3 regions of the Priestia sp. GS2 genome follow, and region 1 is predicted to be linked to each of the others. Evidence: a T-box and tRNA genes for the amino acid it is inferred to sense, from the RefSeq annotation. Region 1 holds a T-box; the other regions hold tRNA genes.

Region 1 (2,212 bases):
AATACACCAATCACGAATATTTTCCATCCAATGCAGGTACGTCTTTTCAAAACGATCTGGAACGAACTGAACCTTTTCTTCTCCCTTTTGAAGGTCAACTGCTTGATCAGCTAGGGGTTGCATTTTCACAAACCACTGAGTTGATAAATAAGGCTCTACAACTGCTCCACTACGTTCACTATGACCTACAGAGTGCATGTGATCTTCAATTTCAAATAAAATACCATCTTCTTGTAAGTCTTTTACGATTTGTTTACGGCATTCAAAGCGATCCATACCTTCATATTTTCCTGCTTTGTCGTTCATTGTACCGTCTTGATTCATCACAAGAATGCGCTCTAAGTTATGGCGGTTCCCGATTTCAAAGTCGTTTGGATCATGAGCAGGTGTAATCTTAACAGCACCTGAACCAAATTCCATATCTACATAATCATCACCAACGATAGGGATTTCACGACCTACAATTGGAAGCTTCACTGTTTTACCAATTAAATGTTTATAGCGTTCATCTTCAGGATGAACAGCGACTGCTGTATCACCTAGCATTGTTTCTGGACGAGTTGTTGCAATTTCAATATGTCCAGAACCGTCCGCAAGCGGATAGCGCATATGATAAAATGCACCTTGCACATCTTTATAAATAACCTCAATATCAGAGAGAGCTGTTTTTGTTGCTGGATCCCAGTTAATAATATATTCCCCGCGATAAATTAAGCCTTTTTTATATAGCTTAACAAATACTTCACGAACGGCTTTTGACAAGCCTTCATCTAACGTAAAGCGCTCACGAGAATAATCTAAACCAAGACCTAGCTTGGACCACTGTTGACGAATGAAGCTAGCATATTCTTCTTTCCACTTCCACGTTTCTTCTACAAACTTTTCGCGTCCTAAATCATAACGACTTTTTCCTTCTTGACGAAGCTTTTCTTCTACTTTTGCCTGTGTAGCAATACCAGCATGATCCATCCCAGGTAACCATAGAACATCATAGCCCTGCATACGCTTCATACGCGTTAAAATATCTTGTAACGTTGTATCCCAAGCGTGCCCTAGGTGTAGCTTACCCGTTACGTTTGGGGGTGGAATTACGATTGTATAAGGCTCTTTTTCAGCATCGTTTGTGGCTTCAAAAAACTTACCATCCAACCAATATTGATAGCGATTTTCTTCAACGGATTTTGGATCATACTTCGTTGAAAGCTTTACTTCTTGTTCTGACATACTCTGTACCTCCATGTATGATTTCTTATATAGCTTTCAATATATGAAAGCTCGAATGAACATAAAAAAACTCCTTCTTCCATAAAAGGACGAAAGGAGTTGATTTCGCGGTACCACCTTTTTTTATAGACTTCTCCCGTAAAGACGTCTATACACTTCATTTCATAACGGTTTATTAACCGGTTTTTTCTACTTAGACCATAGTCTGTTCAAAAAAACTACTCATAGGCGACCTTCCAAATAAGCCTTCCTAAGAAATCTTTCAGCTATTGATTTCTCTCTCTAAAGGTGCTTTAGTTTGTACTCTTCCTACTCACTGTATGTTCATATGATTTTCTCTTAATTATACTATATGAAAAAATATGAAGTCGTCAATAATCTTCTCCATTTTTTTCTGATTCTATTCACAAACGCCCCGGATCTTACCAAAAAAACTGAACACCTAGCGCCCATGATTCATACATTATTATGTAACGGTCTGCAGGTAGGAAAGGAGCCTATGGAATATGAGAAAACGAACCAACTTACAGTTTAACTCTTATCAAATACAGCGCTGGTTTAAAACAGTTGGAGCAGCGTGTGCACAATTTATTATTCCCCTCACGATTATTCAAGGAATTCGAACGCTTTTTTTCCCCACCACGTTCGACGTTTTCCTTCTTGCCATTTTTGCACTCATCACCATTGCACTCTATTTAGAATGGATGTAAAAAACCCAATCGAATCAATCAGTCGATTGGGCATTAGCAGCCGCTTCTGCTGCTATTTTTTTCTGTTGGTCTACTTCAAAGATTTTAATGTTGACTTGCTCAATATTTTTTGTCAGCCAGTATGCTCGAATCAATGATTGCATATGTTCCAGCTCTGTTTTATAGCGCTGATGGCGATACTGCATGATGCACTGATATAAAGGTTCTGGAAAAGCAAGATAGGAATGCAAAAGTAAACGTTCTTCTTCTCTCAGTGCAAAATGCTTCTCATACGTTGC
Region 2 (2,212 bases), 2.9 Mb from region 1:
GTCTAAAAATTTAGAAAATTAGTTGTTTTTTTGTTCCTTACTCTATATACTAAGAAAAAGGCTGCAGAGGTGATGATGGATGAACAATGAAAAATCGTACGCCGAGATGATGAAATCCCTCGCTCGCAAAAGAAAAATTCGCGAAGCTGATAACGTGCTTGATATGTACATTGACATGCTTATTGACGATGCCTTATTTAAACACAAAAAAACCATTTTAGAAACGCAAATTAACTATGCATTAGATGAACGAGATCGTACTGCATTTTATGACTTGTCTCTTCAATATCAATCTCTTTTAAGAACATCTACATGAAAAAAGAGCATCTTAACTAGATGCTCTTTTTTAGTGGGCCTAAGTGGACTCGAACCACCGACCTCACGCTTATCAGGCGTGCGCTCTAACCAGCTGAGCTATAGGCCCGTTATGGAGCGGGTGATGAGAATCGAACTCACGACATCAGCTTGGAAGGCTGAGGTTTTACCATTAAACTACACCCGCATATATAAGTCAAGAATATTTCCTGGTCGGGAAGACAGGATTCGAACCTGCGACCCCTTGGTCCCAAACCAAGTGCTCTACCAAGCTGAGCTACTTCCCGTTCTATGGCGCGCCCGAGAGGAGTCGAACCCCTAACCTTTTGATCCGTAGTCAAACGCTCTATCCAATTGAGCTACGGGCGCTTAATATGAGCCATGAAGGACTCGAACCTTCGACCCTCTGATTAAAAGTCAGATGCTCTACCAACTGAGCTAATGGCTCTTAATGGCTGGGCTAGCTGGATTCGAACCAACGCATGACGGAGTCAAAGTCCGTTGCCTTACCGCTTGGCTATAGCCCAATAAAATGGTGGAGGGGGGCAGATTCGAACTGCCGAACCCGAAGGAGCGGATTTACAGTCCGCCGCGTTTAGCCACTTCGCTACCCCTCCAGCTTAAATAAATGGTGGAGGATGACGGGATCGAACCGCCGACCCCCTGCTTGTAAGGCAGGTGCTCTCCCAGCTGAGCTAATCCTCCAAATTTCTTATATAAAAATAAGTGGTGACCCGTACGGGATTCGAACCCGTGTTACCGCCGTGAAAGGGCGGTGTCTTAACCACTTGACCAACGGGCCAATTTAAATGCCTGGCAACGTCCTACTCTCACAGGGATAAAGTCCCAACTACCATCGGCGCTAGAGAACTTAACTTCCGTGTTCGGCATGGGAACGGGTGTGACCTCTCTGCTATCGCCACCAGACATGAATTGAGATTATTCTCTCAAAACTAGATAACATTTTGCTGAGTACTAAGTTTACTGTCTAGCTACGGCTCCTAATTGTTCGGTCGTTTCACTTCTGTTATTGAAACCAAAAAGCGGTTTCCCTATCAGAAGCTCCAACGCCTTTCACAATTGAACAGTCGCCTTCGCTTTTCTAATTTGGTTAAGTCCTCGATCGATTAGTATCAGTCAGCTACACACGTCACCGTGCTTCCACCTCTGACCTATCAACCTGATCATCTTTCAGGGATCTTACTAGCTTGCGCTATGGGAAATCTCATCTTGAGGGGGGCTTCATGCTTAGATGCTTTCAGCACTTATCCCGTCCACACATAGCTACCCAGCGATGCCTTTGGCAAGACAACTGGTACACCAGCGGTGTGTCCATCCCGGTCCTCTCGTACTAAGGACAGCTCCTCTCAAATTTCCTACGCCCACGACGGATAGGGACCGAACTGTCTCACGACGTTCTGAACCCAGCTCGCGTACCGCTTTAATGGGCGAACAGCCCAACCCTTGGGACCGACTACAGCCCCAGGATGCGATGAGCCGACATCGAGGTGCCAAACCTCCCCGTCGATGTGGACTCTTGGGGGAGATAAGCCTGTTATCCCCGGGGTAGCTTTTATCCGTTGAGCGATGGCCCTTCCATGCGGAACCACCGGATCACTAAGCCCGACTTTCGTCCCTGCTCGACTTGTAGGTCTCGCAGTCAAGCTCCCTTGTGCCTTTACACTCTACGAATGATTTCCAACCATTCTGAGGGAACCTTTGGGCGCCTCCGTTACTCTTTAGGAGGCGACCGCCCCAGTCAAACTGCCCACCTGACACTGTCTCCCAGCCCGATCAGGGCTGCGGGTTAGAATTTCAATACAACCAGGGTAGTATCCCACCGACGCCTCCACCGAAGCTAGCGCTCCGGCTTCTCAGGCTCCTACCTATCCTGTAC
Region 3 (2,212 bases), 230 kb from region 1:
AACCCACGAATGTCGGAACCACAATCCGATGCGTTAACCACTTCGCCACAATCGCCATATAGATGGTGGCTCGGGACGGAATCGAACCGCCGACACAAGGATTTTCAGTCCTTTGCTCTACCAACTGAGCTACCGAGCCTTTTTATAATGGCGGTCCCGACGGGAATCGAACCCGCGATCTCCTGCGTGACAGGCAGGCATGTTAACCGCTACACCACGGGACCATTTGGTTGCGGGGACAGGATTGAACCTGCGACCTTCGGGTTATGAGCCGACGAGCTACCAGACTGCTCCACCCCGCGATAATTTGATAATAATATAATGGCGGAGGAAGAGGGATTCGAACCCCCGCGGGCTTTAACACCCCTGTCGGTTTTCAAGACCGATCCCTTCAGCCGGACTTAAAAAATTCCTCCGTATATTATATATGGTAGCGGCGGAGAGGGGATCGAACCCCCGACCTCACGGGTATGAACCGTACGCTTTTAGCCAGCTGAGCTACACCGCCATATTATCAGAAATGTATTTGAAGTTGGTGGAGCCTAGCGGGATCGAACCGCTGACCTCCTGCGTGCAAGGCAGGCGCTCTCCCAGCTGAGCTAAGGCCCCATAAATGGTCGGGAAGACAGGATTGAACCTGCGACCCCTTGGTCCCAAACCAAGTGCTCTACCAAGCTGAGCTACTTCCCGTTTATGGCGCGCCCGAGAGGAGTCGAACCCCTAACCTTTTGATCCGTAGTCAAACGCTCTATCCAATTGAGCTACGGGCGCTTATTAAAATGGTGCCGAGGGCCGGCGACTTGAACCGGCACGGTAGTCACCTACCGCAGGATTTTAAGTCCTGTGTGTCTGCCAATTCCACCACCCCGGCAGGACTTATTTGTGGAGCGGAAGACGAGGTTCGAACTCGCGACCCCCACCTTGGCAAGGTGGTGTTCTACCACTGAACTACTTCCGCGCATTATGAAATTAAATGGTGCGGGTGAAGGGACTTGAACCCCCACGTCGTAAAGACACTAGATCCTAAGTCTAGCGCGTCTGCCAATTCCGCCACACCCTCGCATGTGTGTGTATTTAAAATGGTGAGCCATGAAGGACTCGAACCTTCGACCCTCTGATTAAAAGTCAGATGCTCTACCAACTGAGCTAATGGCTCGAAAGTGGTGCCGGCAAGAGGACTTGAACCCCCAACCTACTGATTACAAGTCAGTTGCTCTACCAGTTGAGCTACACCGGCAACATATTCATGGTGGAGGATGACGGGATCGAACCGCCGACCCCCTGCTTGTAAGGCAGGTGCTCTCCCAGCTGAGCTAATCCTCCATTATATAACAGCCTGGCAACGTCCTACTCTCACAGGGACAAAGTCCCAACTACCATCGGCGCTAGAGAACTTAACTTCCGTGTTCGGCATGGGAACGGGTGTGACCTCTCTGCTATCGCCACCAGACATATTATATTATACAACATTTTCGAAATAAATCAAGACTTTTTTTTATTTTTATTCTTTCAAAACTAGATAACAATTTGCTGAGTACTTTTTTACTGTCTCAACTACGGCTCCAACGCCTTTCACAATTGAACAGTCGCCTTCGCTTTTCTAATTTGGTTAAGTCCTCCTCGATTTAGTATCAGTCAGCTACACACGTCACCGTGCTTCCACCTCTGACCTATCAACCTGATCATCTTTCAGGGATCTTACTAGCTTGCGCTATGGGAAATCTCATCTTGAGGGGGGCTTCATGCTTAGATGCTTTCAGCACTTATCCCGTCCACACATAGCTACCCAGCGATGCCTTGGCAAGACAACTGGTACACCAGCGGTGTGTCCATCCCGGTCCTCTCGTACTAAGGACAGCTCCTCTCAAATTTCCTACGCCCACGACGGATAGGACCGAACTGTCTCACGACGTTCTGAACCCAGCTCGCGTACCGCTTTAATGGGCGAACAGCCCAACCCTTGGGACCGACTACAGCCCCAGGATGCGATGAGCCGACATCGAGGTGCCAAACCTCCCCGTCGATGTGGACTCTTGGGGGAGATAAGCCTGTTATCCCCGGGGTAGCTTTTATCCGTTGAGCGATGGCCCTTCCATGCGGAACCACCGGATCACTAAGCCCGACTTTCGTCCCTGCTCGACTTGTAGGTCTCGCAGTCAAGCTCCCTTGTGCCTTTACACTCTACGAATGATTTCCAACCATTCTGAGGGAA

The links. The T-box of region 1 lies ahead of V2145_RS01370 (valine--tRNA ligase). A T-box ahead of a tRNA ligase gene usually reads a tRNA of that ligase, here a tRNA-Val.
Region 2: it has a tRNA-Val gene. The T-box ahead of V2145_RS01370 (valine--tRNA ligase) is inferred to sense a tRNA for this amino acid. The anticodon was not compared.
Region 3: it has a tRNA-Val gene. The T-box ahead of V2145_RS01370 (valine--tRNA ligase) is inferred to sense a tRNA for this amino acid. The anticodon was not compared.

The regions. Positions count from the first base shown of each region.
Region 1 is NZ_JAZGJX010000001.1:269,121-271,332, reverse strand. It holds gene V2145_RS01370 (valine--tRNA ligase) at 1-1,224, opposite strand, end outside; T-box leader at 1,307-1,550, opposite strand; gene V2145_RS01365 (hypothetical protein) at 1,731-1,934, shown strand; gene ysxE (spore coat protein YsxE) at 1,949-2,212, opposite strand, start outside.
Region 2 is NZ_JAZGJX010000001.1:3,136,041-3,138,252, forward strand. It holds gene V2145_RS15875 (IDEAL domain-containing protein) at 80-316, shown strand; tRNA gene V2145_RS15880 (tRNA-Ile) at 351-424, opposite strand; tRNA gene V2145_RS15885 (tRNA-Gly) at 429-502, opposite strand; tRNA gene V2145_RS15890 (tRNA-Pro) at 526-602, opposite strand; tRNA gene V2145_RS15895 (tRNA-Arg) at 608-684, opposite strand; tRNA gene V2145_RS15900 (tRNA-Lys) at 691-763, opposite strand; tRNA gene V2145_RS15905 (tRNA-Gln) at 768-842, opposite strand; tRNA gene V2145_RS15910 (tRNA-Tyr) at 849-932, opposite strand; tRNA gene V2145_RS15915 (tRNA-Val) at 945-1,020, opposite strand; tRNA gene V2145_RS15920 (tRNA-Glu) at 1,043-1,117, opposite strand; rRNA gene rrf (5S ribosomal RNA) at 1,127-1,242, opposite strand; rRNA gene V2145_RS15930 (23S ribosomal RNA) at 1,423-2,212, opposite strand, start outside.
Region 3 is NZ_JAZGJX010000001.1:41,214-43,425, reverse strand. It holds tRNA gene V2145_RS00260 (tRNA-His) at 1-55, opposite strand, end outside; tRNA gene V2145_RS00255 (tRNA-Phe) at 64-139, opposite strand; tRNA gene V2145_RS00250 (tRNA-Asp) at 149-224, opposite strand; tRNA gene V2145_RS00245 (tRNA-Met) at 228-302, opposite strand; tRNA gene V2145_RS00240 (tRNA-Ser) at 323-416, opposite strand; tRNA gene V2145_RS00235 (tRNA-Met) at 429-508, opposite strand; tRNA gene V2145_RS00230 (tRNA-Ala) at 534-609, opposite strand; tRNA gene V2145_RS00225 (tRNA-Pro) at 615-690, opposite strand; tRNA gene V2145_RS00220 (tRNA-Arg) at 695-771, opposite strand; tRNA gene V2145_RS00215 (tRNA-Leu) at 781-871, opposite strand; tRNA gene V2145_RS00210 (tRNA-Gly) at 884-958, opposite strand; tRNA gene V2145_RS00205 (tRNA-Leu) at 975-1,062, opposite strand; tRNA gene V2145_RS00200 (tRNA-Lys) at 1,081-1,156, opposite strand; tRNA gene V2145_RS00195 (tRNA-Thr) at 1,162-1,237, opposite strand; tRNA gene V2145_RS00190 (tRNA-Val) at 1,248-1,323, opposite strand; rRNA gene rrf (5S ribosomal RNA) at 1,335-1,450, opposite strand; rRNA gene V2145_RS00180 (23S ribosomal RNA) at 1,606-2,212, opposite strand, start outside.